DNA from 3 places in the Streptomyces sp. NPDC002669 genome. Region 2 is predicted to be linked to each of the others. Evidence: riboswitches for the same ligand, from Rfam matches in the RefSeq annotation. Region 2 holds a riboswitch; each other region holds the start of a gene.
What was found. Region 2 has a riboswitch for S-adenosylmethionine ahead of ACFYW1_RS23440 (hypothetical protein). Riboswitches for the same ligand answer to the same signal wherever they lie in the genome.
Positions count from the first base shown of each region.

Region 1 (10,146 bases), on a different contig from region 2:
GAGACCCACCCCGGCATCAGGGTCGACGTCAGCGTCCGCCCCTGGAAGGGCATCGACCGCGAGGTCGCCGAACTGGTGAAGAAGGGGCAGGCCCCCGACATCGCCCAGATCGCCTCGTACGCCGACTACGCCAGGGCCGGCAAGCTCTACCGGGCCGACGAGATGCTCTCCATCCGGGCCCAGGCCAACTTCCTGCCGCGGCTGGCCGAGGCGGGCAGCGTGGACCGCACCCAGTACGGACTGCCGTTCGTCGCCAGCACCCGGCTGCTCTTCTACAACAAGAAGCTCTTCGCGCAGGCGGGCCTCGACGCCCCGCGGACCTGGGACGACATCCGCACCGACGCGACGCTGCTCGGGCAGCGCGGGGTGGCCTACCCGTTCGCCCTGCCGCTCGGCCAGGAGGAGGCCCAGGCCGAGACCATGATGTGGCTGCTCGGCGGGAAGGGCGGCTACCTCGACGACAGCGGCTCGTACGACATCGACTCGGCCGAGAACGCCGAGACTCTCGAATGGCTGAAAACGAATCTGGTCGGCCGGGGACTCGTCGGCCCCGTCGCTCCCGGGAAACTCGACCGGGCGAAGGCGTTCGCCGCGTTCACCGACGGCGAGGTCGGCATGCTGAACGGTCACCCGACGCTGATGCAGGAGGCCGAGCGCAAGGGCGTGTCCGTCGGCATGGTGCCGATGCCCGGCGCCGACGGCCCCGCCAAGGGCTCGCTGGGCGTGGCCGACTGGATCATGGGCTTCAAGCAGAACGGCCACCGCGCGGAACTGGGCAAGTTCTTCGACTACCTGTTCACCGACAAGAACGTCATCGACTTCGCCGACGCCTACGACCTGCTCCCGACCACCGACAGCGCCTCGGCGGCCATGGAGTCCGACCCCGCGTACAAGCCGCTGTGGAAGTTCCTGGCCGCGCTGCCGGAATCGGAGTTCTACCCGTACGGCAAGACCTCCTGGGCCCGGACCAGCGAGTCGATCAAGGAGAACATCGGCGGGGCGGTCGAACCGGGCGGCAGCCCCGGGAGCACGCTGGGGCGGATCGCGCGCGACGCGGCCGAGGCGGAGCACGGGAAGTAGGGCGTCACCCGGCGGGCGGGGCCCCGGGGCCCCGCCCTCGGCAGGTGGCGGTCCGCCGGACGGGCGTTATGTTGGCTGATATGACCGCCCCCACGCACGGCCCCGACGACCCGGACGGACTCTCCGACAGGGACCGCGCCGTGCTCGCCGTCGAACGGCAGTCGTGGGCGGGCCCCGGCGCGAAGGAGCGGGCCATCCGCGAGCAGCTCGGCATCTCGCCCACGCGCTACTACCAGCTGCTGAACGCGCTCCTCGACGACCGCCGCGCCCTGGCGGAGGACCCGGTGACGGTCAACCGCCTGCGCCGGGTGCGCGACGCGCGACGGGACCGCCGCTGAGGCACGCCCCCGGAGGGCGGCGCCCCCGGAACGCCGCAACGGGTTCGGCCCCGGGCCCCGGCTCGGAGGGCCCGGCAGTAGGTCCCGCGGCGTTGTCGTCGATCACCATGGCTCCTTCCCCGAGCTCTCGGCTTCGCTTGAGCAGGGGAGACCCCATCTGCTTCAATCCTCCGCCTTGCGATGCACGCACCCCAGCCCCGCTCCTTCATCCGCGCCACCTACTACCGGGCCCTCTTATAAGCTCGGCCCATGGGCAGCAACCCGGAAGAACGCGCACCCGCGTCCGCGCCGAGCGAGATCCCGTCCGAGCTCCCGACCCCCACCACCGCACCGGGCCGGGAGGCTCTCGCCGCGATTCTCGCGCGCCCCGAGCGCGCCGTTGTCGCGCTCGACTTCGACGGCACCCTCGCCGACATCGTCCCCGACCCGGAACAGGCCCGCGCCCACCCCGGCGCCGTCCCCGCACTGGCCGCGCTCGCCCCGAAGGTGGCCTCCGTCGCCGTGATCACCGGCCGCCCGGCCGGGGTCGCGGTCCGGCACGGCGGCTTCGCCGGGGTCCCGGGCCTCGACCACCTCGTCGTCCTCGGCCACTACGGCGCCGAACGCTGGGACGCCGTCACCGGCACCGTCCACGCCCCGCCCCCGCACCCCGGCCTCGCCGCGGCCCGCGCCGAACTCCCCGGCGTGCTGGACCGGGCCGGCTCCTGGCACGGCACCTGGACCGAGGAGAAGGGGCGGGCGATCGCCGTCCACACCCGCCGCGCCTCCGACCCGCAGGCCGCGTTCGAGGCCCTGCGCGCCCCCCTGGGCGAGCTGGCCGCCCGGCACGGACTCGTCGTGGAGCCCGGCAAGCTCGTCCTGGAGCTGCGCCCGCCGGGCGTGGACAAGGGCGTCGCGCTCGCCCGGTACGTACGGGAGACGGACGCCGGGTCCGTCCTGTACGCGGGCGACGACCTCGGCGACCTCGCGGCGTACGCCGCGGTGGAGAAGCTCCGTACCGCGGGCCCCGACGGCGTCCCGGGACTGCTGGTGTGCAGCGGCGGCGCGGAGGTGCCGGAACTGGCGGCCCTGGCCGACCTGCGCCTGGCCGGCCCGGCCGCGGTCGTCGGCTTCCTGGCGGCCCTGGCCGCACACGTCTGAACCGGCCGGGACCCCACGAACGGCACCGCGTTGCGGCGGGGCCTCAGCCCTGCCGCAACGCGTCCAGCTGCTCCAGGAACCACTGCTGCGGCGGCAGCGCGACCGCCGCCGCGGCCAGCCGCTCCGTGCGCGCGGCCCGCTCGTCCTCCGCCATCGTCAGCGCCTCGTGCAGCGCCGCCGCCGTCGCGGAGACGTCGTACGGGTTCACCACCACCGCGTCGCCGCCCAGCTCCTCGTACGCCCCCGCCTCCCGCGACAGCACCAGCGCGCAGCCGTGGTCGGAGACCACCGGGATCTCCTTGGCGACCAGGTTCATGCCGTCGCGGATCGGGTTGACGAGCGCCACGTCGGCCAGCCGGTACGCGGCGAGCGAGCGGGCGAAGTCGTCCTTGACGTGCAGCACCACCGGCGTCCAGCCCGCCGTGCCGTACACGGCGTTGATCTCCTCGGCGACCCGCCGTACCTCGTCCGTGTAGTCCCGGTACACCGCGAGGTCCTGCCGGGAGGGGTACGCGAACGCCACGTGGACCACCCGCTCCCGCCACTCGGGGCGGTCGTCGAGGAGTGCCCGGTAGGCGAGCAGGCCGCGCACGATGTTCTTGGAGAGCTCCGTCCGGTCCACCCGTACGATCGTCCTCCGGCCGGGGCCCGTCTGCTCGCGCAGTGCCGCCATCCGCTCGTCCACGTCCGCCTCGTGCGCGCGGCGGCGCAGGAAGTCCGCGTCCGCGCCGAGGCCGTGCACCCCGATCTCGGTCCGGCCGGTGCCGCCCACGATCCGGGTGCAGCAGTCGGCGAACGCGTCGGCCCAGCGCCGGGTCAGGAAGGCCGCCCGGTCCGCGCCCAGGATGCCGCGCAGCAACTGCTCGGCGATGTCGTCGGGCAGCAGCCGGAAGTAGTCGACGGGCGCCCACGGGGTGTGCGAGAAGTGCCCGATCCGCAGGTCGGGGCGGAGCGCGCGGAGCATGCCGGGCACCAGCGCCAGGTGGTAGTCCTGCACCAGCACCGCCGCGCCCCGCCCGGCCTCCTCGGCGAGCGCCTCGGCGAAGGCCCGGTTGTAGGTCTCGAACGAGGCCCACTGCCGCCGGAACTCCGCGTCGAAGACCGGCTCCAGCGGGGTCTGGTACAGCATGTGGTGGACGAACCAGAGCACCGAGTTCGCGACGCCGTTGTACGCGTCCGCGTGGACGTCCGCGTCGATGTCGAGCATCCGCACGCCCGGCTCGCCGACCCCGCGCCGGACCGCCTCGCGGTCCCCGTCGCCGAGCGCGGCGCACACCCACAGCTTGTCCTCGACGGCGCTCAGCCCGGAGACCAGGCCCCCGCCGCCCCGTCTCGCGTCGAGCGCCCCGTCCTCGCCCAGGGCGTACGACACCGGGCCGCGGTTGGACGCGACGAGGACCTGGGCGGAGGGCCGGGCAGGGGGCTGGGCTTCGTGGTCGGAGGCCATGTTGCGGAATCTAGCCCGATCACGAACCGCCCAAACGTGCGAAGTCGGGCCGGTTCAGGCCGCGCGGCGCGAAACGTACTCCTCGATCTCGCGCATCGGGGGCCGCTCCTCGGTGTCCACGGCGTGGGTGCGCGGCACGAAGCCGTCCGCGCCGCGCTCGAACTGGGTGAGCTCGGGGCGCACCAAGTGGCCGCGGGACAGCCGCAGTTGCGCGGTCCGGTAGATCGTCGCCGCCATCCGGCCCAGCGCCTGCCCGTCCTGGTGCCGGTGCCTGCGCACCCCCACGTCCACCTGGGCCAGCGCGTCCAGTCCCACCGTGTGCAGGGCATCGACCAGCAGTCCCAGTTCCACTCCGTAGCCGACGGGGAACGGCAGCTGTTCGAGCAGGGAGCGGCGCACGGCGTACTCGCCGCCCAGCGGCTGGACGAAACCGGCCAGCTGCGGCCAGTGCAGATTGAGCAGCGGGCGGGCCACCAGCTCGGTCACCCGGCCCCCCTGGGCCGCCGTCCCGCCGGTGTCGTCCCCGAAGGGGCGGTCGTACATCGCCTTCACGAACTGCACGTCCGGGTCGGTCAGCAGCGGGCCGACGATGCCGGAGACGAAGTCCGCCGAGAAGTCCTTCAGGTCGGCGTCGACGAAGCAGACGATGTCGCCACCGGTGACCAGGAGGGACCGCCACAGCACCTCGCCCTTGCCGGGCACGGCCGGTATCCGGGGGAGTATCGCGTCACGGTGCACCACCCGGGCGCCGGCCTCCCGGGCCACCCGGGAGGTGGCGTCGGTGGAACCGGAGTCGATCACCACGAGCTCGTCGACCAGGGGGACCTTCTCCATCAGCTCGCGCCGGATCGTCGTGACGATGTCGCCGACCGTCGCCTCCTCGTCGAGCGCGGGCAGCACCACGCTCACGCTCCCGCGGCGCGGATCCCCGGCCTTGGCGGCCAGCAGACGCTCCAACGGACGGTCGGCGGCCGACCAGGATCGCCCGGCCAGCCAGCGTTCGACCTCTTCCAGCACGGTCGGTACTCCCTGTTGTGTGATCCATCTCGCGGTTCGGACTGCTGTCTCGGCAGCCTGGTGCTTCGGTTACAGTCTTGAACAACGCGGATGACCGTCGCATGTCGGGGTCCATCTGCCAATAAACGCCCGGATCGAAGATCCGGTGCCAAAGAGCTCATCCAGAGGGACTGAGGGAACGGCCCGTTGAAGTCCCGGCAACCCTCCTGCCGACCGCGAGGTCACGGTGGGGAAGGTGCCAATTCCGTCTTGTGGCGAAGTGCGTCACAAGGAAGATGAGGAGAAAGGGCCTCCGCCATCATGGCTGTGCAGACCGTTGCAGCGAACACCGAATCCTCCGTCGACCTCGGCCCCGCCGCGGCGCTTTCCTGCCGCGAGTGCAAAGAGCGTTTCGACCTCGGCCCCATCTTCGCCTGCGCGTCCTGTTTCGGACCGCTCGAAGTGGCGTACGACCTGCCGAGCGGTTCCCCCGAGGAGCTGAGGAAGCGCATCGAGGCCGGCCCGAACAACATCTGGCGCTACGCGCCGCTGCTGCCGGTCCCCGCGGACGTCGCGGACAAGCCCAACATCAACCCCGGCTTCACCAAGCTGGTCAAGGCCGACAACCTCGCCCGCGAGCTGGGCGTCACCGGCGGCCTGTACGTCAAGGACGACTCCGGCAACCCGACGCACTCCTTCAAGGACCGGGTCGTCGCGATCGCCGTCGAGGCCGCCCGCGCCTTCGGCTTCACCACCCTGTCCTGCTCCTCCACCGGCAACCTCGCCGGAGCGGTCGGCGCCGCCGCCGCCCGCGCGGGCTTCCGCTCCTGCGTGTTCATCCCGCACGACCTGGAGCAGGGCAAGGTCGTCATGGCCGCGGTGTACGGCGGTGAGCTGGTCGGCATCGAGGGCAACTACGACGACGTCAACCGCTTCTGCTCGGAGCTCATCGGCGACCCGCTCGGCGAGGGCTGGGGCTTCGTCAACGTCAACCTCCGGCCGTACTACGGCGAGGGCTCCAAGACCCTGGCGTACGAGATCTGCGAGCAGCTCGGCTGGCGGCTGCCGGACCAGATCGTCATCCCGATCGCGTCCGGATCGCAGCTCACGAAGATCGACAAGGGGCTCCAGGAGCTGATCGGGCTCGGTCTGGTCGAGGACAAGCCGTACAAGATCTTCGGCGCCCAGGCCGAGGGCTGCTCCCCGGTCTCCGCCGCCTTCAAGGCCGGTCACGACGTCGTACGGCCGCAGAAGCCGAACACCATCGCCAAGTCCCTGGCCATCGGCAACCCGGCCGACGGCCCGTACGTCCTGGACATCGCCCGCCGCACCGGCGGCGCGGTGGAGGACGTGGACGACGAGCAGGTGGTCGACGCCATCAAGCTGCTGGCCCGCACCGAGGGGATCTTCGCGGAGACGGCGGGCGGGGTGACGGTCGGCGTGACGAAGAAGCTCATCGAGGCCGGTGTCATCGACCCGACGCTGACCACCGTCGTCCTCAACACGGGCGACGGCCTCAAGACCCTCGACGCGGTGGCCGCCACCTCGCAGGCGACCGCGACGATCCGCCCCAGCCTGGACGCGTTCCGCGCCGCGGGCCTCGCCACCAGCTGACCACCCCGGACTCCAGGAAAGGCACCCGATCATGAGCGTGAACGTCCGCATCCCCACCATTCTCCGCACCTACACGGGCGGCCGGGCCGAGGTCCCGGCGGAGGGCACGACCCTCTCCCAGGTCATCGAGTCCCTGGAGAAGGACCACCCGGGCATCGCCGCCCGCGTCCTGGACGACCAGGGCAAGCTGCGCCGCTTCGTGAACGTCTACGTCAACGACGACGACGTGCGCTTCGAGAACGGTCTGGAGACGGCCACGCCGGACGGCGCCGGCATCTCGATCATCCCGGCCGTCGCGGGCGGCTGCTGACACCGCGTCGGGTCGCGGACCGAATCACCCGAACGGAATTGCCCTCTCCGGTTTCAAACCTCTCCGGGTTTGAAACGGAGGGGGCAATTCTGCATGGTTGAGCGCGGTAGAGTGTGGGAAGTCCCCCCAGCTGCCCGCACCGCCTGCATATGAGAATGCGCCGCGTCGCGACAAGAAGCAGCCAAAGTGCTCGAACCCCTTGCGCCATAAGTCACTTTTGTCTGGCCCGACTTGCCCTGGAATCTCACCAATTCCACATATTCGGGCGTTCGGCGCTGTCGAGAATTCTCGTCCGATTGACCTGTTGCAGAGGGCAGTTGGGCAGATACATTCAGCCGCGGTCGACGCGTTCCGGCGCACGCACCCTCTCCTGTCGGAGGGTGGGTTCTGACCCGGGACCGCGAAGTGCGGCCCCGCGCAAGGGCCAGTAATAGGGGAGTTAGGCATGGCTCAGGGCACCGTCAAGTGGTTCAACGCGGAGAAGGGGTACGGCTTCATCGCGGTCGACGGTGGTGCGGATGTTTTCGTCCACTACAGCGCGATCCAGATGGACGGGTACCGCACCCTCGAAGAGGGTCAGCGAGTTGAGTTCGAGATCTCGCAGGGCCAGAAGGGGCCCCAGGCGGACATGGTCAAGCTCGCCGTCGGCTGAGTACGACGCGGTCGGCCACCGACACCACTCACGCACCGAGGTCCGTACCCCCCCAGGGGTACGGACCTCGGTGCGTTCCGGCGCGCCGGAACGCCTCCCCGTCCCCGTCGCCCGGCCGTCGTTCCCCGCCGGGCCTTCCTCGAAGGCGCTTGCACTCTCCATGGTCGAGTGCTAATTATTGGCGTTAGCACTCTCCAGGTGAGAGTGACAGAACTTGGATCGGGCCGGTGAGGCCCGCAGGCCGGCGGGGCAAGGAACCACCGGTCACGCAGGCCGTCCGTCGCGGGCGCCTCCCGGTCCGGAGAAATCCACCCCTGTCCGGGAGGACCACTTCACATGGCCAAGATCATCGCGTTCGACGAGGAGGCCCGGCGCGGTCTCGAGCGCGGCATGAACCAGCTCGCCGACGCCGTCAAGGTCACCCTTGGCCCCAAGGGTCGCAACGTCGTCCTTGAGAAGAAGTGGGGCGCCCCCACGATCACCAACGATGGTGTTTCCATCGCCAAGGAGATCGAGCTGGAGGACCCGTACGAGAAGATCGGTGCGGAGCTGGTCAAGGAGGTCGCCAAGAAGACGGACGACGTCGCCGGCGACGGTACGACCACCGCCACCGTTCTGGCCCAGGCGCTCGTCCGCGAGGGTCTGCGCAACGTCGCCGCGGGTGCCAACCCGATGGCCCTCAAGCGGGGCATCGAGAAGGCCGTCGAGGCCGTCTCCGCCGCCCTCCTGGAGCAGGCGAAGGATGTCGAGACCAAGGAGCAGATCGCTTCCACGGCCTCCATCTCCGCCGCCGACACCCAGATCGGCGAGCTCATCGCCGAGGCCATGGACAAGGTCGGCAAGGAAGGCGTCATCACCGTCGAGGAGTCCCAGACCTTCGGTCTGGAGCTCGAGCTCACCGAGGGCATGCGCTTCGACAAGGGCTACATCTCGGCGTACTTCGCCACCGACATGGAGCGCATGGAGTCGTCCCTCGACGACCCGTACATCCTGATCGTGAACTCCAAGGTCAGCAACGTGAAGGACCTCCTTCCGCTGCTGGAGAAGGTCATGCAGTCCGGCAAGCCGCTGCTGATCATCGCCGAGGACGTCGAGGGCGAGGCCCTGTCGACCCTGGTCGTCAACAAGATCCGTGGCACCTTCAAGTCCGTCGCCGTCAAGGCCCCGGGCTTCGGTGACCGCCGCAAGGCCATGCTCGGCGACATCGCCATCCTCACCGGTGGCACCGTCATCTCCGAGGAGGTCGGCCTCAAGCTGGAGAACGCCGGTCTCGACCTGCTCGGCCGCGCCCGCAAGGTCGTCATCACCAAGGACGAGACGACGATCGTCGACGGTGCCGGTGACAGCGACCAGGTCCAGGGCCGCGTCAACCAGATCCGTGCCGAGATCGAGAACAGCGACTCGGACTACGACCGCGAGAAGCTCCAGGAGCGCCTCGCGAAGCTGGCCGGCGGCGTGGCCGTCATCAAGGCCGGTGCCGCGACCGAGGTCGAGCTCAAGGAGCGCAAGCACCGCATCGAGGACGCGGTGCGCAACGCCAAGGCCGCCGTCGAGGAGGGCATCGTCGCCGGTGGTGGCGTGGCTCTGCTCCAGGCCTCGGCCGTCTTCGAGAAGCTGGAGCTCTCGGGTGACGAGGCGACCGGCGCCAACGCCGTGAAGCTGGCCCTGGAGGCCCCGCTGAAGCAGATCGCCGTCAATGGTGGTCTCGAAGGCGGCGTCGTCGTCGAGAAGGTGCGCAACCTGGCCGTCGGCCACGGTCTGAACGCCGCGACCGGCGAGTACGTCGACATGATCGCCGAGGGCATCCTCGACCCGGCGAAGGTCACGCGTTCCGCCCTGCAGAACGCCGCGTCCATCGCCGCGCTGTTCCTCACCACCGAGGCCGTCATCGCCGACAAGCCGGAGAAGGCCGCCGCGGCCGCTCCGGGCGGCATGCCGGGCGGTGACATGGACTTCTGATCCTGACGGATCGGCAGTTCCCGCACAGCTGTGCCGCGCAGGCCCCCCGGACCACCTGGTCCGGGGGGCCTGCGCCGTTCCGGTTTCCCGGTCCTCCCGGCCGCGGCGCCCGCCCGCTACGGGAGCCGGTCGAGCAGCCAGGTGGAGAGTTCCTCCGTCACCAGGGCGTGGCCCTCGTTGCGGGAGGCGAGCTTGAACTCGTCCAGTCCGCTGGGCTCGTACGGGAGCCGGGAGATGTCCATGTACAGCTCGTCGTCCGTGTCCAGGTCGCCGATGTCCACCGCGCTGACGGACGGCACGAAGCAGTGCGAGCGGATGCGCACGTCGGTCTTGAGGCCGAGCGGGGCGGCGAGCGCGTTGAGTCCGTCGGCGAGGATGCCGAACCCTTCCAGGGTGCCGCCGGGCGCGCCGTCGATGGACGGCAGTCCGGTGGTGCGGATCTCATGGGTCCGGTCCGTCACCACCCGTAGCCGCGCGGCGAGTTCGCCGTCGCCGGGGGAGTGGGTGTAGAGCCTGGTGCCCGCGATCGAGGCCCCCCTGCCCTCCAGGGCCAGTTCGCCCGCCCGGGCGTCGGTGCCGATGCCGTCGGCCGCCCCGTTGGCGACCCCGA
Region 1 is NZ_JBIAQQ010000011.1:148,078-158,223, forward strand. It holds gene ACFYW1_RS18800 (extracellular solute-binding protein) at 1-1,080, shown strand, start outside; gene ACFYW1_RS18805 (DUF3263 domain-containing protein) at 1,161-1,418, shown strand; gene otsB (trehalose-phosphatase) at 1,668-2,558, shown strand; gene ACFYW1_RS18815 (trehalose-6-phosphate synthase) at 2,602-4,005, opposite strand; gene ACFYW1_RS18820 (glucosyl-3-phosphoglycerate synthase) at 4,060-5,022, opposite strand; SAM riboswitch class I at 5,177-5,304, shown strand; gene thrC (threonine synthase) at 5,323-6,615, shown strand; gene ACFYW1_RS18830 (ubiquitin-like small modifier protein 1) at 6,647-6,925, shown strand; gene ACFYW1_RS18835 (cold-shock protein) at 7,371-7,577, shown strand; gene groL (chaperonin GroEL) at 7,914-9,536, shown strand; gene ACFYW1_RS18845 (hypothetical protein) at 9,653-10,146, opposite strand, start outside.
Region 1: it holds a riboswitch for S-adenosylmethionine, as region 2 does, so the genes downstream of both, thrC (threonine synthase) here and ACFYW1_RS23440 (hypothetical protein) in region 2, are expected to answer to the same signal.

Region 2 (10,146 bases):
GACCGGCTGGACCCCGATCGGTCCGGCCCTGCTGGGTGCCGCCGACGACCTGGAGGGCGGCGAATCCACCCGCCGGATCGTCCTGATCAGCGACGGCGAGGACACCTGCGGCCCGCTCGACCCGTGCGAGGTGGCCCGGGACATCGCGGCCCGCGGCATCCATCTCGTCATCGACACCCTGGGCCTGGTGCCGAACGCGAAGATCCGCGAGCAGCTGACCTGCATCGCCGAGGCCACCGGCGGCACCTACACCGCCGTCCAGCACACCGACGAACTCTCCGGCCGCGTCAAGCAGTTGGTGGACCGGGCCGCCGAGCCCGTCGTCACACCGGTGGCCACCGAGGGCACCGACCGGTGCTCCACCGCGCCGCAGCTCAAGCCCGGTCTGTACACCGACCGCCAGAAGTTCGGCCAGCACCGCTGGTACCGGGTGGACGTGCTGCCGGGCCAGGAACTGCGCGCCTCGGTCAGCGTCTTCGCCGACCGGGCCGTGAACAACGACTACGGCGTGCTGCTGCGGGCGCTGACCGTGCACGGCCGGGAGATCGTGCGGGGTTCGGAGTCGGGCACCGGCCGCACCGACGCGATCTCCTCCGGCCTGCGCTATCCGAAGGCCGGTTCGGCCGAGACGGACAGCGACGACAAGCCGGCCGCCGAGACCGTGTGCCTCCAGCTCGGCAACTCCTTCTCGGCACCGGCCTCGGTGAAGACCTCGCCGGGCATGCCGGTCGAGCTGACCGTGGACCTGGTGGACGCCCCGGACGACGCGGCCGACGTGGCCGCCTTCGGCCTCGGCCGCGGCTGGTGGCTGCTGGGCGTACTGGTCCTCACCGGACTGGTCGTGGGCCTGGTGTTCGGCTGGATCTCGCGCTGGCGCATCGCCGTCTGGAGGACCAACTGATGAAGCGGACGACACGTGCGTTCACGGCCGCGCTGCTGACCGGGCTCGCCCTGCTGACCCCGGCGGGTGCCGCGCTGGCCGACGACCCGTCGGCGAGCCCGAGCCCGAGCGCCTCCGACGAATCGGCCGGCCCCACCGAGGCGGGCACCACCTTCCGTACGGCGACGGCGATCCAGCAGGGCCGGACCGCCACCGCCGAGGCGTCCACGGGTGACTACCTGTACTGGGTCTTCCCCGCCGACGCGGGCCAGCGGGCCACCGTCAAGGCGAAGATCACCCTGCCCGAGAGCACCACCCGGCACGGTGCCTCGACGTGGCAGGTCGACGTGTACGACGGGCTGCGGCGCCGTCAGGCGTGCATGTACGGCCGCCAGACCGGGAAGGCGGCGGCCGACGCGTCGACGGTCGAGCTGGCCTGCGTCCTGCGGACCGTCCGCGCCTGGGCCGAGCCGTGGGCCGACGACCCGCTGCCGGGCAGCTACTACGTACGCCTCACGGTCGTCGGACTGCCCCCGTCCGACCTGGGTCTGCCGGTACGGACCGAGGTCGAGGTCACCTCGGTCGACAAGGGGGGTGCCGGTGACGTGGACGGCACGCTCTCCGAGCCGCTGGTGCCCGGCGTGTCCTCCGTCGCGCAGGCGTCCGACGACTCGGCCGCCGGTGACGACGGCGCGTCGGACGAGGCGTCGGCCGGCAACGGGCCCGAGGACGGCTGGTCCTCCGGCTGGTGGACCGACCGCTGGCTGTGGACGGTGGGCGGCGGCATCCTCGGGTCGCTCGCGGCGGTCTTCGGATACTCCCTCACCCGTGGCGCCGGCCGCCCGTCCAGGGTTCCGCCGGGCGCCTGACCCGCGCCCCCGCACGGCGTTCCCGACCCGGTGGACGGGCCCGGCCCCGCAGGGCCCGTCCACCGGGAACGGATCGCCGTCCCCTCACCCCCTCCCGCTTCCTCTCCTTCTCCCTCCCCGTTCGCGAGCCCATCCGCCCACGGGTGCCCCGGCCCGGCTACTCTCGTCAACTCACGTACCGCACAGGGCCGATGACATGTGCCACCGGTACGGGAGCCCTGAAGTCAGGTCGCTGCGCACCCCTGGGGTGCGCCACAAGGGAGCGGAGACCTTCATGTCCACGGAGACCGGCCCGGCCATCGACGCCGAGCCGCGGAACCACACGATCGTGCCGGGCCCGAAGGGGCTGCCGTTCCTCGGGAGCATGCCGCAGTTCGCGAAGAACCCCCTCGCCTTCTTCGAGCGGCTGCGCGGCCACGGGGACATGGTCGGCTGGCGGTTCGGCGCCAACCCGTGCGTGTACATAGCCGATCCGGACTGCATCGGCGAACTGCTCACCGAGACGGAACGCACCTTCGACCAGCCCGCGCTGGGCATCGCCTTCCGCACCGTGATGGGCAACGGCGTGGTGGTCGCCCGCGGCACCGACTGGCGGCGGAAACGGTCCCTGGTACAGCCCTCGGTACGCCCCAAGCAGGTGCGGTCGTACGCGGCAACAATGGCGGGCAGCACGGTGGAGCTGGCCGACACCTGGTCGGACGGCCGACGCGTCGACGTCAAGCGGGAGATGGCCGCCCTGACGCAACGGATCGCCGTCCGCACGATCTTCGGCGTGGACACCCCGGCCGACACCGAGGCCATGGGCCGGGCGATGGACGTGGCGCAGCAGGAGATCGGCAAGGAGTTCGCCGGGATCGGCGCACTGCTGCCGGACTGGGTTCCGACACCGGGCCGGGCCCGGATCAAGAAGGCCGCGGCGGTCATCGACGCCGAGGTGGCCCGGGTCGTCGCCCGCCACCGCGACGGCGGGGACGAGCGCCCCGACCTGCTGAGCCGGCTGCTGACCGCGATCGACGAGACGGGCGCGCACCTCACGGACCAGGAGATCCGGGACGAGACGGTCACCCTGTACATCGGCGGGCACGAGACGACCAGTTCCACGCTGGTGTGGGCCTGGTACCTGCTGTCCCGCAACCCGCGGGCGCGCGCCGCGCTCACCGAGGAGCTGGACCGGGTCCTCGGCGACCGGGAGCCGGAATTCGACGACTACGCCCGGCTGACGTACACCCAGTCCGTGGTCAAGGAGACGCTGCGGCTCTACCCGACGATCTGGCTGGTCACCGGCGTGGCCAAGGAGGGGGCGCGAATCGGCGGCGTCCCGATGCCGCGGGGCACCCGGGTGTGGAGCAGCCAGTGGGTGACGCACCGCGACGCGCGGTGGTTCCCCGAGCCGGAGGAGTTCCGCCCCGAGCGCTGGGACCCCGAGGAGGGCGACGACATCGCGGAGTACGCCTGGTTCCCCTTCGGCGGCGGCCCCCGGGTCTGCCTGGGGACCCGGTTCGCGATGGTCGAGGCGGTGCTGATCCTGGCCGTACTGGCCCGCCGCTTCGAACTGGACGTGGACCCGGGCACCATCGATCCCGTACCGAGTCTGACCCTGCAGCCGGACCGGGAGGTGCTGGCGACGCTCCGGGCACGGTGACGGGCGCAGGGCGGCCCGCGGGGCTCGTGGGGCTCGTGACCAGGCCCCACGGAGTCGTCCGGGCGCCGCCCACGCATCGTTCGGGCACCACCCCCGCATCGGATATACCGAACCGATATGTCCGATCTGTCGCGGGGATCATGTCATTCGGTCCACACTGTCCATGTCGGCCGTCCCGGCCCACATGGCCGTTCGGCCGTATCCGCAGGCTGTCGATCCAACGGGAGAAACACCATGCGCCTCCGCTCCGCCCTCGCCTCCACCCTCTCCGTCGCGGCAGCCCTGGCGCTGACCGGCACCGCGATGTCGGTGACGGCCGGCACCGCGTCCGCCGGAACGGCGAGCCGTCTCGCGACATGTCAGGAGAAGGCCCTCACCGTGCACGCCTCGCCCGGCGGACAGCGGAACGTCGTCCGTGTCGACGTCACCAACCACGGCAACCGGGCCTGTGTGGTGGACCGGATCCCGACGATCACCTTCAGAGGGCTGGACGGCTCCGCCCAGCCCGTGCCGCCCGCCGAGAGCGGCCCCTACACGCTCTCCGCGGGCGAGCGGGCCCACGCCGCCGTCCGCACCGCGGACCCGGCGGCCTCCGAGGGCCACGTCGTCGGCAGTCTCTCCGTGGCGGCCGACCCCTCCCACCTGGGCGTCACCTTCAGCGGGGCCCCCGTCGGCATGCCCCTGGGCATCCCCGTGTGGGAGCCGATCACCACCCTGTGGCAGGAGTCGAGCGCCGCCGCGGACCGCGCCCTGGCGGATGCGGTGGGCTGACGGACGGCCACGGACGCGGCGGTACGAACCGCGACTACAGGCCGTGGGCCGTGCCGCCGACGGTCCGCCGCGGGTCGGGGGCCTTGGTCGCGCACAACGGGCCGCCCTGGAACCCCACGTTGACCAGCGCCGTGGCACGGCCCGCGGAGTCCACCAGCTTCAGGGCGTGCCACCGCGGCAGCCAGAACACCCGGCCGCGGTGCTCGGCGAGCAGTTCCGTCAGGGCCGCCGGGGCGTGCGTCCACACCTTCGGCAGTTCCCCGGCATGATCGAAGGCGGGGCGCAGCCCGATCCAGCCGTCGGCGGCGACGTCGCCCGAGGTGAGCAGGAGCTCCACGGCCTGGCCGGGCTCCTGGTGGCACTTCTTGGCGTGGATCCAGTGGACGTGGTGGCCGGGTCCGTGACCGGAGCAGCCGTCATCGGGGATGAGGTGGGGGAGCATGGGTGTTCGCCTTCCCGAGACCGTGGACCTCAGGTGCTCTGCCCCGGCGGTCCGCTGTTCCCCGCACACCGCGCGCGGGGCAGGTCCTCACCCGGAGCACCCGCAGCGGAGCGGGGTGCCGTCCAGTCAGCCGGGGCTTCGCACTGGAACTCATGACCCATGAGGACTGTATCCCACGGACGGCGCTGCCCGACGGGTGGTCAGGGCCCGTACCGGCCGGGGGCGCCGGTCTCCCACTCCACCCGCCGGTCGTCGGGCAGCCAACCGTCAGCCGTGCAGCAGGACCGGGAAGGCCGCCATGTCGTTCTGCGTCATCACCGGCAGCTTGTTGATCTCCTCGTCCGGAACGGCCGCCCGCAGTGCGGGGAAACGCTCGAACAGCGCGGGCAGGGCGATGCCGGCCTCGACGCGGGAGAGCGCCGCGCCGGGGCAGATGTGCGGCCCGTGCCCGAAGGTCATGTGCCGGATCGGCGTCGGCCGGGTGATGTCGAACGCGTCGGCGTCCGCCCCGTGCTGCTCGGTGTCGCGGCCGATGGCGCGGTAGGAGATCACCACGCCCTCGCCCTTCGGGATCACCTCGTCGCCCACCTGGATGTCCTCGGTGGCGAACCGCATCAGCAGATGGGTGGTGGGGGTGTCCCAGCGCAGGGTCTCCTCGATCACCGTCTCCCAGGGGATCTCGCCGTCGAGCACCTTGCGCAGCTGGTCGGGGTGGGTGAGCAGGGCCCGCACGGCGTTCAGGATCAGCCCGATGGTGGTCTCGTGACCGGCCGCCACCATTGCCTTGAGATTGCCCACCACCTCCTCCTCGGTGAGCGGTTCGCCGCCCTCCTCGGCAAGGATGAGCGCGCTGGTGAGATCGTCGGTCGGCCGCGCGGTCTTCTCGCGGACGAGGGCGGTGTAGAAGACGTCCAGCTCGGCCAGCAGCGCCAGACGCTCCTCCTGCGGCGTGAGCATGGAGAAGAACGCCTTGTACCGCTTCATCAGCATGGGATGTTCCGCCTCGTCCACGCCCATCAGCATGCCGACGACCCGCATGGGCAGCGGCTGCGCGAACACGGACTTGAGGTCGACCACCCCGTCCTCGCTGCGCTCGCCGTGCTCGGCGAGGGAGTCGAGCAGTTCCTCGGTGAACTTCTCTATCTCCGGGCGTATCTCCTCCAGTCGGCGCGGGGTGAGCGCCTGGGAGGTCTTGGTGCGCAGCCGCCGGTGTTCCGCGCCGTCCACGGTGAACATGGAGCGCCCGGCGTCGATCATGCCGATCAGCGGCCAGTCGTGCGTGACCTCCCCGCTCTGCCAGAGCCCCCAGACATCGATGTCCTTCACCAGCCGCGGATCCACGAGCAGTTGGCGGGCCAGGGAGTGCCGGGTGACGGCCAGGGCCGGTACGCCGAGCAGTTCGATCCTGGCGAGCGGACCGGCGTCGCGCAGGCGCGCCGTCTCGCCGTCGAGGTCCTGGACCAGCGGGTCGACGACCAGGACCGGGCCGTTCGAAGCGTCTTCCCGGGCGGCGTGCGGACAGTTCAAGAGAAGTCTCCTCTCGGTCGTACGGGGGAGAACCGGACGGGCAGCGCGGTCATCCCCCGCAGGAAGGCGGACTGTCGCCGGACCAGTTCCCGTGCGGAAACGGACAGTTCCAGGTCGGGCAGCCGGTCGAGCAGCACCTCGATCCCGGTACGGGCGATGATCTCGGCTATCTCCTGTGCGGGGAAGGGGCAGCGGTACTCGCCGTGGCTGAACGCCATGTGCGCGCCGTTGCCGCCGCGGCCGGACGGCCCTCCCGCGGTCGAGAGGTGCTGCCGGATGTGCGGGTCGGTGTTGGCGGCGCCCAGCCCGAGGAGCAGCATGTCCCCGGCCCGGATGCTCCGCTCCCCCAGCCTGGTGTCGCGCGCCGCCCAGCGGCCGGCGAGGATCTGTGTCGGGCACTCCTCCCAGAGCACCTCGTTCATGGCCTCGGCGACGCTGTGCCGCCCGCCGGAGAGCGCCACGGCGAACTCGTCGTCGGTGAGCATCAGGCGCAGCGAGTTGCCGATCCAGTCGGCGGTGGTGAGGTGCCCGGCGGCCGTGATGGCCATCAGGTCGAGCACGTACTCCTCGTCGGTGAACTCGCCGGGGTACGCGAGCATCCGGGATGCCACGTCCCTGCCGGGCACGGCACGGCGGGCCGCGAGCAGCCGCCCCATGTGCTCCCCGAACCGCAGATGGGCCTCCTGCGCGCCCGGCCCGCCGTCGGCCAGATCCCTGAGCACCTCGGCGATCTGCGCCCCGTCCTCGTCGGGGAAGCCGACCAGCCGGGCGAGGACGAGGACCGGAAGCGGTACGGCGAAATCGGTGATCAGGTCCGCCGTGCCGCGTTCGCAGAAACCGTCGACGAGACGGTCCGCCAGTTCCTCGCAGTCCTGGCGGAGTTCGAAGTGCTCGACCTCCTCCAGCGCGTGTCCCACCATCGCGGCGTGCCGCCGGTGCTCGGCCCCGGCGGTGAAGTAGATGGACGGCATCGGCCGGCCGACCATGGGTAACAGCGGCCAGTCGTCCGGGACGTTGCCCCACTGGTTCCACAGCCCGACGTCCCGGGGGAACAACTCGCCGTCGCTGGTGACCTGGTGGAGTTCGCGGTAGCCGACGACGAGCCAGGCCGGGAACCCGCCGGGCAGTTCCACGGGCACGACGGGCCCGTGCTCGTTCCGCATGGCGCGGTAGACGACGTGGGGTTCCGTGTGGAATTCGGGTCCGCTGAGCGGGACGGCGGACCCGCCGGGGCGCACCGGGCAGCCACCGCCGGTGGTCGCGCCGGTCGCGGCCGGGTGGTCGGGCACGGCGGATGCGGGCGGCGTCATCGTACGGGTTCTCCTGTGACGAGGGCTTCGCTCGTTGCGGCGATCGGTTGATCAACGCGGCTTCACTATAGGGAAGTTTGGTAAGCCTTCAGGAGTCAATCGAGAGCATTTCCCTCACATATTTGATCAACAACGACCGCTTTTGATGCCTTCTCCCCGTGTTCCCCGGCACCGCCCGCACCCCGTACGCCCCGCTCCTCGTACGCACCCGCTGCCGGTACGTGTCCGTGCGGCGGCCGCCGCTGCTCGCGGGCGACCGCCACCGTTGACGGGCTGCCGCTACGGCTTGCGGGCGACCGCACCGTAGATGGGCACGGGCCGGGTCTCCACCGGGAGTTCGCCGACGTTGAGCTCCGGGTGCCAGTCGACGACCTGGACGACCCCCGGTTCCACCACGTCCAGCCCGTCGAAGAACCGGCTGACGCCCCGGTGCGACCTCGGTACGAGCGTCACGCCGCCCGCCGCGTACGAGGCCACCCCCTTCTCCACGCTCTCGGGGTCGAAGTCACCCGTGAGCTGGGACAGGACGAGACAGCTCCCGGCGGGGAGCCGCTCCATGAGCCGTTCCACCAGCGCGTACGCCCCGGCGCCCGTCCCGTTCCCCTCGTTGTCGCCGTCCTCGACGAAGTGCAGCAGGGCGATCAGGGACAGTGCGACGGGACGGTCGAAGTCGAGTACGTCGGAGGCGAGTTCCAGAATCCGGTCCGGCTCCCGCGCGTCGGCGTCGAGATACGCCGTCGCCCCTTCGCCCGTGCCGCTCAGCAGGGCTTCGGCGTGGGCCAGGACGATCGGGTCGTTGTCCACGTACACGACCCGGGCGGCGGGCGCCGCGCCCTGGACGATCTGGTGCAGGTTGGGCTCGGTCGGGATGCCGGAACCGATGTCCAGGAACTGCCGGATGCCCTCCTCACCCGCGAGCCAGCGCATCGCACGGTGCATGAACCAGCGGTTGTGGCGTGCGATCCGCTTCGTGTCCGGCGACAGTGCGGCGATCTGTCTGCCGAGCTCCTCGTCCACGGGGTAGTTGTCCTTCCCGCCGAGGAACCAGTCGTACACCCGCGCGGAATGCGGCCTGGTGGTGTCGATGTGGTGCGCGCCGGCCGGTCGTGCACCGGACTCGTGCCCTGTCATGCGGCGTTCCCCCTGTCGCTGTGGTCGGTCCCGGTCCTGTCGTTGCTCCTGCTGCTGATACTGGTGCTGGTGGTGCCGTCGGCGGCCGGTTCCTTGCCGGCCGCCTCGAAGAGCGGTCACCCGGACGGCCGTGCGGCACCACCGGGGCAGGTGACCCCGGCGGTGCCGCACCGGTCACTCCTTGACGCCGATCCCGCCGAAGGCGTCGACGTCCGCGGGGACGGTCGCGCTGTCGGCGTCGGGCCGCCACTCGCTGAGCCGGACGAATCCGGGGTCGAGGATCCGCAGCCCGTCGAAGAGCCCGACGATCTCGTCGGGTTCGCGGACGTAGTACGGCACGGCACCGCTCTCCATGTACGCCTTCTCGGCGGCGATCATGCCCTCGCTGGTCCGCGTACCGTCGTACACCACCAGGTGGCTGCCGGACGGCAGTCCCGCCATCAGCCGGCCGACCACCTCACGGGCCTGCTCGAAGTCGCCCGCGTGGCCGAGGATGCCGAGCAGCATCAGGGCGACGGGCCGGTCGAAGTCGAGCGTCTTCCCGGCCTCGGCCAGGATGGCGTCCGGGTCGTAGAAGTCCGCGTCGATGTAGTCGGTGACGCCTTCGGGGGAGCTGGTCAGCAGCGCACGGGCGTGGGTCAGCACGAGCGGGTCGTTGTCCACGTACACGATGCGCGCCTCGGGCGCGATGCCCTGGGCCACCTGGTGGGTGTTGTCCGCGGTGGGCAGCCCCGTACCGATGTCCAGGAACTGCCGGATGCCCCGGTCCTCCACCAGGTGGCGCACCGAACGCCGCAGGAACTGCCGCCCCGCCACCGCCACGTCCACGAGCCCCGGGAAGAACTCCTTGATCTGGTCGCCTATCTCGCGGTCGACCTCGTAGTTGTCCTTGCCGCCCACGAAGTAGTTCCAGAAGCGGGCGGAATGAGGCCGGGTGGTGTCGATCCTCTCCGAGACCGCTGTGGCGGGAGGGGTGACGGACGGCTGCCGCTCATTCATGGGGGACCTCCGGACGCGAAAGCGATCAAGCTCTGCCCTCAACCTACCTGGGTGTCGCGGGAGTCATGCGTGGCAGGCCCCACCGGATGCACACCGGCGACTCCCCGCACGCGGACGACGCACCGGCCCGCCCGCACGCCGCCGGACCTGCCGCCCCGACCCGTGGTGGTGGGTCCGGCCGTCGTGCTGATTGACTGTCACGACCGGCCGGGCGGCCGACAGGGCTCCCCGGAACGGGCCGGGCGGGCGAGGGACGAGGGGTGTACGGATGGAGCGCGGTCGGACCGGGTGGGTTCGGGTGCCGGTGGGGGACGACGCGGCGCGGTGGACGACGCGGAAGAAGTGTCTGCGGGTCCTCGTCGTCGTGCACAACGTGACCTCCGCGACGCGGCTGCTCGACGTACTGCCCCTGTTCGACGACGACCTGCGCGTCCAGCTGCTGGCGACCTGCACGGGCTCCTCCGCGTTCGCCGCCGGAACGGCCGAGCTGCTGGCCGAGGTCGGGGTGCCGGTACTGCCGTGGGAGCAGGCCGCCGAGACGGATGCGGACCTGGTCATCTCGGCCAGCTTCGGTG
Region 2 is NZ_JBIAQQ010000016.1:102,156-112,301, reverse strand. It holds gene ACFYW1_RS23460 (VWA domain-containing protein) at 1-901, shown strand, start outside; gene ACFYW1_RS23455 (hypothetical protein) at 901-1,749, shown strand; gene ACFYW1_RS23450 (cytochrome P450) at 2,024-3,391, shown strand; gene ACFYW1_RS23445 (DUF4232 domain-containing protein) at 3,626-4,162, shown strand; gene ACFYW1_RS23440 (hypothetical protein) at 4,197-4,604, opposite strand; SAM riboswitch class IV at 4,653-4,762, opposite strand; gene ACFYW1_RS23435 (cytochrome P450) at 4,872-6,131, opposite strand; gene ACFYW1_RS23430 (cytochrome P450) at 6,128-7,441, opposite strand; gene ACFYW1_RS23425 (SAM-dependent methyltransferase) at 7,721-8,572, opposite strand; gene ACFYW1_RS23420 (SAM-dependent methyltransferase) at 8,747-9,571, opposite strand; gene ACFYW1_RS23415 (hypothetical protein) at 9,870-10,146, shown strand, end outside.

Region 3 (10,146 bases), on a different contig from region 2:
GTGGCGCACCTGATCCTGGTCTTCTACCACAAGCACACGCAGTTCGCGGGTCCCGGCCGCACCAACCAGAACGTCGTCGGCATGCCGCTGCTGCCGGTGTACATGGCGAAGGCCGGTGGCTTCTTCTTCCTGGTCTTCGGCATCATCGCCGTCATCGCGGCGATCGCCACGATCAACCCGATCTGGAACATCGGCCCGTACCGTCCGGACCAGGTGTCCACCGGCGCCCAGCCCGACTGGTACATGGGCTTCGCCGAGGGTCTGATCCGAGTGATGCCGGGCTGGGAGATCAACCTCTGGGGCCACACGCTCGTCCTGGGCGTGTTCATCCCGCTGATGGCCTTCGGACTGGTGCTCGCGGTTCTCGCGGTCTACCCGTTCATCGAGTCCTGGATCACCGGGGACAAGCGCGAGCATCACATCCTGGACCGCCCGCGCAACGCCCCGACCCGGACGGCCTTCGGCGTCGCCTGGATCACCGAGTACGTCGTCGTCTTCATCGGCGGTGGCAACGACCTGTGGGCCACGCACTTCCACCTGTCGATCAACGCCATCTCGTGGTTCGTCCGGATCTTCATCTTCGCGGGCCCGATCATCGCGTTCATCGTCACCCGGCGGATCTGCCTCGGCCTCCAGCGCCGCGACAAGGAGAAGGTGCTGCACGGACGCGAGTCCGGCATCATCAAGCGCCTGCCGCACGGTGAGTTCGTCGAGATCCACGAGCCGCTCGGCCCCGAGCAGCTGCACACGCTCACCGCGCACGAGCAGTACAAGCCGGTCGAGATCGGCCCGACGGTCGACGAGAACGGTGTCGAGCGCAAGGTGTCGCCGCTGGAGAAGCTGCGCGCCCGACTCAGCAAGGGCTACTACGGCGAGAACAACCAGATCGCCAAGCCCACCGTCGAGGAGTACAAGGAGATCACCAGCGGCCACGGTCACCACTGATCGCCTGAACTGATCGCCACGGCAGGAGCCCCGTCCACGCGTTGGACGGGGCTCTTCGCCGTCCTCTTCCGGTCGATAGGGTGGAGACGATTCTTTTACCGACTGTGGACCCCGGGAGCGGACCATGAACGTTGTGACCCCGATCGGCGGCGACAGCGTGGCGGACCGTTCCTGGCCCGGCGTGCTGAACGCCCTGCTGCGCGGCGAGAACCTCACCGCGGACGCCACCGCCTGGGCCATGGACCGCATCATGAGCGGCGAGGCGACCGATGTGCAGATCGCCGGGTTCGCGGTGGCGCTGCGGGCCAAGGGCGAGACCATCGACGAGGTGACCGGCCTGGTGCGGGCGATGTACGAGCACGCCCGCACCATCGAGGTGCCCGGCCGCACGGTCGACATCGTCGGCACCGGCGGCGACCTCGCCAAGACGGTCAACATCTCCACCATGTCGGCGATCGTCATCGCCGGCACCGGCGCCAAGATCGTCAAGCACGGCAACCGGGCCTCGTCCTCGGCGAGCGGCTCCTCCGACGTGCTGGAGAAGCTCGGCGTCAACCTGGACCTCTCCGCGGAGCGGGTCGTCGAGGTCGCCGAGGAGGCGGGCATCACCTTCTGCTTCGCGGTGAAGTTCCACCCCGCCCTGCGGTACGTCGCCAGGGCCCGCAAGGAGCTCGGCACGCCGACCACGTTCAACATCCTCGGCCCGCTCACCAACCCGGCCCGGGTGCGTTCCCAGGCCGTCGGCGTGGCCGACCCGAAGATGGCGCCCATCGTCGCCGGGGTGCTCGCCGAACGCGGCAACTCCGCGCTGGTCTTCCGCGGCGACGACGGCCTGGACGAGCTGACGACGACCGCGACCTCACGGGTCTGGGTGGTGCGCGACGGAGCTGTCCGCGAGGAGACGTTCGACCCGCGCGACGTCGGTCTGGAGCTGGTGCCCGTGGAGGCGCTGCGCGGCGCGGACGCCTCGTACAACGCCGATGTGGCCCGCCGGCTGCTGGCGGGGGAGCAGGGGCCGGTGCGCGATGCCGTGCTGCTCAACTCGGCGGCGGCCCTGACGGCGCTGGACCCGACGGACGGCACGCTGAACGAGCAGCTCGCCGCCGGGATGGCGAAGGCGGCCGAGTCCATCGACTCGGGCGCGGCGGCGCGGACGCTGGAGCGCTGGGTGGCGGCCAGCAACGCCTGAGAGCCCGTCGGGCGGTGTCACCCGATGACCGCCCGACGGGCCCCGACAGGTCCCGGCAGGCCCCGACGGGCTCTCGAACGGGCGGAGAGATGACGCAAGGCGCGGTCCGGATCCTGGACCGCGCCTTGCGCACGTCCGCGCGTATGGCAAGATGCTGGGCAGGTCATGAGTGACAGCGACTACGGCCCCGGCCCGCTGTCCGGCAACCCTCCGTCCGTGGCGGGGTGCCCCGGGTGAAGACCAGGCCGTGGGCAGCGAGGTCCACGGCAAGCGCGGGCCCCTCGGCATCTGTGAATGCCAACCCCCGGGGTCCTGGTCCCTAGGGAGCCTCTTGTGAGCACGCGAATGCGATAGGGCCGCCCGGCCCTCTTCCGCACACCCTTTTTTCTCCTTCCGCCGCACTGTCGCGTGTCCGCCGGTGCGCGTTCTTCGCCTGCCTCTTACGGGAGTTCGCCATGTCTGTACCCACCGCTGCCATCGACGAGTCGGTTTGTTCCCCGCTGCCCGTTCTGGGGGAGGACGTGACGGTTCCGCTGGTCACGGGCGGTGAAGTCGCGTACGCCGCCCTCGACTACGCCGCCAGCGCGCCCGCCCTGCGCCGGGTCTGGGACGACGTCGCCGCGTACGCCCCGTACTACGGCAGCGTCCACCGCGGCGCCGGCTATCTCTCCCAGCTCTCCACGGACCTCTTCGAGAACAGCCGCGCCACCGTCGCGGAGTTCCTCGGCTGCCGCGCGGACGACCAGGTGGTCTTCACCCGCTCGACCACCGACTCGCTGAACCTGCTGGCCGCGGCGCTCCCCGCCGACTGCCAGGTCTTCGTCTTCGAGACCGAGCACCACGCCTCGCTGCTGCCGTGGCGCGACGCGCGGGTGACCTACCTGAACGCCCCGCGCACCCCGGCCCAGGCCGTCGAGACGCTGGAGCGGGCCCTGGCCGCGCGCGACCCCTACGGCCCCGCGCTGGTCTGCGTCACCGGCGCCTCCAACGTCACCGGCGAGCTGTGGCCGGTCGGGGAGCTGGCGGCCGCCGCGCACGCGCACGGCGCCCGGATCGTGCTGGACGCCGCGCAGCTCGCCCCGCACCACCCCGTCGACATCGCCGAGCTGGACGTCGACTGGGTCGCCTTCTCCGGGCACAAGCTGTACGCGCCCTTCGGCTCCGGCGTGCTCGCCGGCCGGGCCGACTGGCTGCGGGAGGCCGAGCCCTACCTGGCCGGCGGCGGCGCCTCGCGCAAGGTCGCCCGCCGCCCCGACGGCGGGGTGGACGTCGAGTGGCACACCACGGCCGCCCGGCACGAGGCCGGTTCCCCCAACGTCATCGGCGCGTACTCCATCGCCTCGGCCTGCAAGGCGCTGAAGGAGGCGGGCTTCGACGCGCTGGTCGCCCGCGAGCAGCGCCTCGTGGCCGGTGTCCGGGCCGGTCTCGCCGCAATTCCCCAGGTCAAGGTGCTCTCGCTGTTCGGCGACGACGCCCCGAGGGTCGGCGTCATCTCCTTCGTGGTGGAGGGCTGGAACAGCTCGCACTTCGCCGCCGCGCTCTCCGCCGAGTACGGCATCGGCGTCCGCGACGGACTGTTCTGCGCCCACCCCCTGGTCCGCACCCTGCTGGGCGGCGACCCGCAGGAGGTCGGCGAGTGCGGTGCGCCCGAGGCCGAGCCGGGCGAGCGGTCCCTCAACGCGATCCGGGTGAGCTTCGGCGCCGGTACGCCGGACGAGCACATCGAGCGCTTCGTCCGCGCGGTCCAGGAGCTGGTGAGCGAGGGCGCCCAGTGGAAGTACCGCACCGAGGACGGCCGTTGCGTCCCGGACCGGGGCGCCGCGCAGCACTGACCGGCACACGGCACTTCGGCGGGGTACGGGCGGCTTCCGCCCGTACCCCGCCGAAGTGTCACGCGGGTGAATCCGTGGTGGTTACGCGTCGAGCCCGATGGCGAAGGCCGCCTCCAGGTCGTGCTGCGAGTAGGTGCGGAACGCCACGTGGGTGTCGGTGGCCTCGACGCCGGGAATCTTGCTGATCCGGCCCGGGATGATGTCCGCCAGATCGTCGTGCCTGGCCACTCGGACCATGGCGATCAGGTCGTACGTACCGGTGACCGAGAAGACTTCGCTGACGCTGTCCAGCGCGGCGATGGACTCGGCGATCTCGGGAATCCGGTCCACGCTGGTTTTGATGAGCACGATCGCGGTGATCACGGCTGACTTTCTCCCTCGGTGGCCGCGGCTGGTGCCTTCACTCTATCCGTACGCCGGTAACGCCCCCAGGCGTAGAGGAAGCCGAGGGCAAAGCCCACCACGTGGGCCAGATAGGCGACCCCCGGCCCCCCGCTGCCCGCGCCCTGGACCGCGAGCCACTGCAGGACGAACCAGAACACCAGCACGATCCAGGCGGGGAAGCGCAGCGGCAGGAAGAAGAGGAACGGGAACAGGCTGGTCACCCGGGCCCTGGGGAACAGGTACAGGAACGCCCCGAGCACCGCCGAGATCGCCCCCGAGGCGCCGACGAGCGTCTGGTCGGAGGTGGCGTGCGCGGCCGCGTAGGCGACCAGGGCGAGGTAGCCGCAGATGACGTAGAAGAAGGTGAACCCGATACGGCCCATGCGCTCCTCGGTCATCGCCCCGAACACGTACAGGAAGAGCATGTTGCCGAGCAGGTGCACCCAGCTGCCGTGCACGAAGAGGGCGGTGAGCGGGGTGAGCAGGACCCGCACCGGGCCGTCCCACAGCTCGTTCGGGATCACGCCCCAGCGCTCGAAGTAGCCGGCCTGGGCGGCCAGCCGGGCGGCGGCGCCGCCCGGCACCGGGTTGAGGCCGGACAGCGGACTGATCACGAAGACCAGCGAGCACGCCGCGATCAGGGCGTGGGTCATCGGCGATCCGCCCAGGGCGACCGTCCGCAGGTATCCGCCGGCCGGCCTGTCGGTCACAGTGCGCCGATCGATCATGAACAGAGCATGACGCAAGCGGAGGGAACGGGACAGACCGCCTCGCCGTGTCGGGCGGACGCGGCGAGGCCGTAGGGTTGCGGCAGGACATCCGCAGTTCGACGGCGCACCGCGAGATCCTTGAAGCAGCAGCACGAGGCTCGACGAAAGAGGACGCAACGATGACGACGGTTCCCCAGCCGACCGACGGGACCCGCTGGCGCTGCACGCTCTGCGGAAACCTCACCCGCTTCGACGTGACGCGCTCCTCGAAGGTCGTCGAATACGTCCATCTCGACCTGGCCGGTGAGGCCAGCGTCGAGGAACGGGAGGTGGTCAGTGAGACCATCGAGTCGGTCCGCTGTCGTTGGTGCAATGCGGTGGACCAGATCGAACTGGTGGACAGGCCGGGTGCCGACTCCTGACGGAGCCGCGCCCACAGACAATTTGGGGTGACGGAACGTGGAGCAGCCCGCTGATGGCGCCGAGGCGGCCGAGGCGGCCGACGACGCCGTCGAGGCGCTCGACCGCCCGCTGCCCGAAGGCGTACGGCGGAGGGTCGTGGCGCTGGTCTCGGACGCCTTCGGCGGGCTGACGGTCGGCGAACTTCCGGCCCAGCTGAGGCAGTACGCCCGGTTCACCCCGACCCGGCGTGCCAAGTTCGCCGGGAACGCGATGGCCGCCGCCCTGGAGAGCGACGCGCTGTTCCGCCAGCGCATCGGCGAGCGGCTCAAGGAGGGGCAGGCCGAACTGGCCGCCGCCCTGGAGTCCGGTGCGCCGCCGGCCGCCGCCGACCCGGTCGACGTGGCCGCCGCGGCCTATGTGCTGCGCCCGGCGGGCTGGGTGAAGCTGGTCGCCGCCGCCGGTGAGGAGGCCCAGCGCGCGGACGCCGAGCGGGCCGACGAGGAGAGCCGCCGCGAGCTGGAACGGCTGCGCGAGGAGCTCTCCCGGGCCCGCGCCCAGACGAAGAGCGAGACGGAGCGGCTGCGCGGCGAGCTGGACGCGGCCCGCAAGGAGGCCGAGTCCCTCCAGCGCAAGCTGCGCAGCGCCGTCAACGAGGTCAGGCGGGGCGAGGCCGCGCTGCGCCGCAGCCGGGCCGAGATCGAGGCCGTGCGGTCCGAGACGGCGGCCCAGGTCTCCGCCGCCGAGAGCGAGAGCCGTCGGCTCAAGGCCCGGCTCGGGGAGGCCGAGGCGGCCGTCGAGGCGGGCCGCCGGGCCGCCAGGGAGGGCCGCTCGGTCGAGGACATGCGGCTGCGGCTGCTGCTGGACACGGTGCTCGACGCGGCGAGCGGGCTGCGCCGCGAACTGGCCCTGCCGCCCTCCTCGATCCGCCCCGCGGACACCGTCGACGCGGTCGAGCCGGGCCGGATGTCGCCCAAGGACATCGCGGCCAGGGCCCTTTCGGAGACCGACCCGGCCCTGCTGGACCAGTTGCTCGCGCTGCCGCAGGCGCATCTGATCATCGACGGCTACAACGTCACCAAGACCGGCTATCCGCAGCTCCCGCTGGAGAAGCAGCGGTTGCGGCTGCTGGGCGGGCTCTCGGTGCTCGCCGCGCAGACCGGCGCCGAGGTGACCTGTGTCTTCGACGGGGCCGAGCTGGCCGCCCCGGTACTGCTCGCGCCGCCGCGCGGGGTCCGGGTGCTGTTCAGCAAGCCCGGGGTGACCGCCGACGAGCTGATCCGTCAACTGGCGCGCGCCGAACCCCCGGGCAGGCCCGTCGTGGTGGTCTCCACCGACCGGGAGGTCGCAGACGGGGTGGCGAAGGCGGGCGCCAGGCCCGTTGCGTCCGTCTTGCTCCTGAAGCGCCTTTCGCGTGTCTAGTCGCGCTTGCCGGTACTCGGCGGATATCAGGGAACGGACCGTCAAGTCGCCGCTACACCCCGTGTGATGTGGGTAAAGAAGTGCCTCCCGGAGTGAGAATTTTCCGGTGAGGATTTGAACTGATCACAAGATGGTCACTAGGGTCGGCCTTCGAACCTTCGCACGGTTGATCACCCATCCGGGGTGACGGCGAAGGAACCGCCGAGTCCGTGACGTGCACGGAGCCGGGGATTCACCTCCCCCACAGCCCGGTAGGCGGCTCGAGGAAGAAGGAGCTCGCCTCCGTGGCGTCCCACCGTCGTCCCAAGCAGCCGAGCCGCGCCCGTGTGACTGTGCTCACCGCGACCGCCGCCGCGGCCGTGGCCCTGTCCTCCCAGGCGGCCCAGGCAGACCCCAAGCCCTCCAAGAGCGAGGTCAAGGCAAAGGTCGACAAGCTCAACCACGAGGCCGGCGTCGCCAACGAGCAGTACAACGGCGCCAAGGAGAAGCAGAAGAAGCTCGAGAAGGAAGTCGGCGCGCTCCAGGACAAGGTGGCCCGCGGCCAGCAGGAGGTCAACAACCTGCGCAACGGCCTCGGTTCGCTCGCCGCCGCGCAGTACCGCTCCGGTGGCATAGACCCGTCGGTCCAGCTCTTCCTCTCGTCCAACCCGGACACCTACCTCGACGAGGCGTCGGCGCTCGACCAGCTGACGGCCAAGCAGACCGAGACGCTCCAGAAGATCCAGGAGAAGCAGCGCTCCCTCGCGCAGAAGCGCAAGGAGGCCCAGGACAAGCTGGGCGACCTCGCGGACATCCGCGAGACGCTCGGGGCGAAGAAGAAGAAGCTCCAGGACAAGCTCTCCGAGGCGCAGCGCCTGTACAACACCCTGACCGCCGCCGAGAAGGCGAAGTTCCGCGAGCAGGAGCAGCGCGCCAGCCGCGACGCCGGCGACCGGATCGAGCTGGGCAAGGAGGTTCCCGCCTCCTCCTGGGGTGCCGCCGCCCTGAACGCCGCCTCCTCCAAGGTGGGCAAGCCGTACGTCCGCGGTGGCACCGGTCCCGACGCCTTCGACTGCTCCGGGCTGACCCAGTGGGCCTACGCCCAGGCCAACGTCCAGATCTCCCGGGTCACGTACACCCAGATCAACGACGGGGTCCACATCGGGCGCAGCGCGCTGAAGCCGGGCGACCTGGTCTTCTTCAACAACACCTCGCACGTGGCGCTCTACGCGGGCAACAACACCGTCCTGCACGCCCCGTACCCGGGCACGTTCGTCCGCTACGAGTCGATGAACACCATCGGCAGCTTCCAGTTCGGCGTGCGCGTCGGCTGATACGCGCCCGAACGGGCGAATTCCCTCGCCCCCACGAACGGCCCGCCCCGCCGGAGACCACAGGTCACCGGCGGGGCGCCGTCGTTTCCGCCGTCCGAGCGCCCGGCCCGGTCTTTGTCCGCTCCGTGACCGTCCGACTACTGTCTGTCTGCTGTGCGGCTCCCGCTCGTCGGTCCGCCCGTCCGGGCGGCAGGGGCCGCGCGCGTCTGCGTAGCGCGGAAGGAGTGCGGCGTCCCGTGGTGTCCCATCGCCGTTCCACACAGTCCGGTATCGGTCCGGGGGTCCGGGCCACGGTCCTGTCGGCCGCCGCGGCGACCGCGGCCGCCACACTCGGCACGAGCGGCGCGCACGCCGAACCGCAGGACACGCCCCGGACCGCCCAGGCCCGCGTGGACCGGCTGTACGGCGAGGCGGAGCGCGCCACCGAGCAGTACAACGCGGCCGGTGAGAACGCCGAGCGGCTGCGCGGCGAGTTCGACCGGGCCCGGGACCGGGCGGCCCGCGGCCAGGAGCGGGTCAACCGGATGCGCACCGTGGTCGGTTCGGCGGCGAGCGCGCAGTACCGCTCCGGCGGCATCGACCCCTCGGTCGCGCTGCTGCTCTCCTCGGACCCGGACAGCTACCTCGACCGGGCGGCCGTGCTGGAGCGGGTGACCGGGCGTCAGGCCGAGGAACTGCGCGAGCTGCTGCGGGCCCGGCGCGACCTGGAGCAGATCCGGGCGGAGGCCAAGCACGCGCTGGCCGAGCTGGAGCGCAACCGGGCGGCCGCCGCCCGCCACAAGCGGACCGTCGAGCGCAAACTCGCCGAGGCCCGGCGGATCCTGGGCGCGATGCCCGCCGCCGACCGGGCCGGCTTCGAGCGGGCCTCGCGCTCCGGGCGGGACGGGGCGCTCCCCGGCCTCGCCGACCTGCCGGCCGGTTCCGCGCGGGCGGCCGTCGCCGTCCTGGCGGTCCGGCAGGCGCTGGGCCGCCCGTACGTCTGGGGGGCCAACGGGCCCGACGGGTTCGACTGCTCCGGGCTGATGCAGTGGGCGTACGCCCGCGCCGGGGTCGCCCTGCCGCGCACCTCGCAGGCCCAGCGGTACGCCGGACACATGGTGCCGCTCTCCGAGGCCCGCCCCGGCGACCTGGTCGTCTACCGCGCGGACGCCAGTCACGTCGCGATGTACGTCGGCCACGGCCAGGTGATCCACGCCCCGTACCCCGGCGCCCCGGTCCGCTACGACCCGGTCGGCATGATGCCGGTCTCGTCGGTCACCCGCGTCTGACCGTACCCTCGGTCGGGTGACCGACAGGTGGGTGCGCGACCGGAAGGGACGCACGGCGGGGGCGCTGCTCGCCGGGCTGCTCCTGGCCTCCGGCTGCGCGGCCCCCGAGGACCCGGCCGCCCCGGACGCCACCACCCGCGCCGTCCGCACCGCCCTGGAGCGCAGGGCGGCGGCCGTGCTGGACCACGACCCGGCCGCCTACCTGGCGGTGACCGACCCGCGCGCCACCGCCCTGCGCGCGGCCCAGCGCCGGGAGCTGGCCAACCTCGCCGACGTACCGCTCGCCTCGTGGACGTACCGGCTCCGCGGCGTGACCGGGCGGGGCGCCGACCGGGCCGTCGCGGACGTCCAGCTGCGCTACCGGATCAAGGGGTACGACGCGGCCCCGGTCCTCGACGACCGGGTGCTCGACCTGAGGCGGGAGGGCACCGACGGCCGCTGGTACATCTCCGGGGACCGGGCGGCGGACGGGGACGGCGGCGCGCAGCTCTGGCAGCAGGGCGACGTCCGGGTGGTGCCCGGCAGCCGCAGCCTCGTGCTCGGGGTGGGCCGCACGGAGCGGGAGCTGCGCGACATCGCCGGGGCCGCGGACCGCGCGGTGCCCGCCGTGTCCGGGGCCTGGCCGGAGCGCTGGGCGGGCCGCGTGGTGGTGCTCGTGCCGCGGACCGTCGAGGACATGGCGCG
Region 3 is NZ_JBIAQQ010000003.1:381,060-391,205, reverse strand. It holds gene ACFYW1_RS06595 (cytochrome bc complex cytochrome b subunit) at 1-945, shown strand, start outside; gene trpD (anthranilate phosphoribosyltransferase) at 1,070-2,134, shown strand; SAM riboswitch class IV at 2,296-2,413, shown strand; gene ACFYW1_RS06585 (aminotransferase class V-fold PLP-dependent enzyme) at 2,590-3,966, shown strand; gene ACFYW1_RS06580 (Lrp/AsnC family transcriptional regulator) at 4,048-4,329, opposite strand; gene ACFYW1_RS06575 (rhomboid family intramembrane serine protease) at 4,326-5,078, opposite strand; gene ACFYW1_RS06570 (hypothetical protein) at 5,240-5,482, shown strand; gene ACFYW1_RS06565 (NYN domain-containing protein) at 5,520-6,881, shown strand; gene ACFYW1_RS06560 (C40 family peptidase) at 7,166-8,194, shown strand; gene ACFYW1_RS06555 (NlpC/P60 family protein) at 8,431-9,462, shown strand; gene ACFYW1_RS06550 (hypothetical protein) at 9,479-10,146, shown strand, end outside.
Region 3: it holds a riboswitch for S-adenosylmethionine, as region 2 does, so the genes downstream of both, ACFYW1_RS06585 (aminotransferase class V-fold PLP-dependent enzyme) here and ACFYW1_RS23440 (hypothetical protein) in region 2, are expected to answer to the same signal.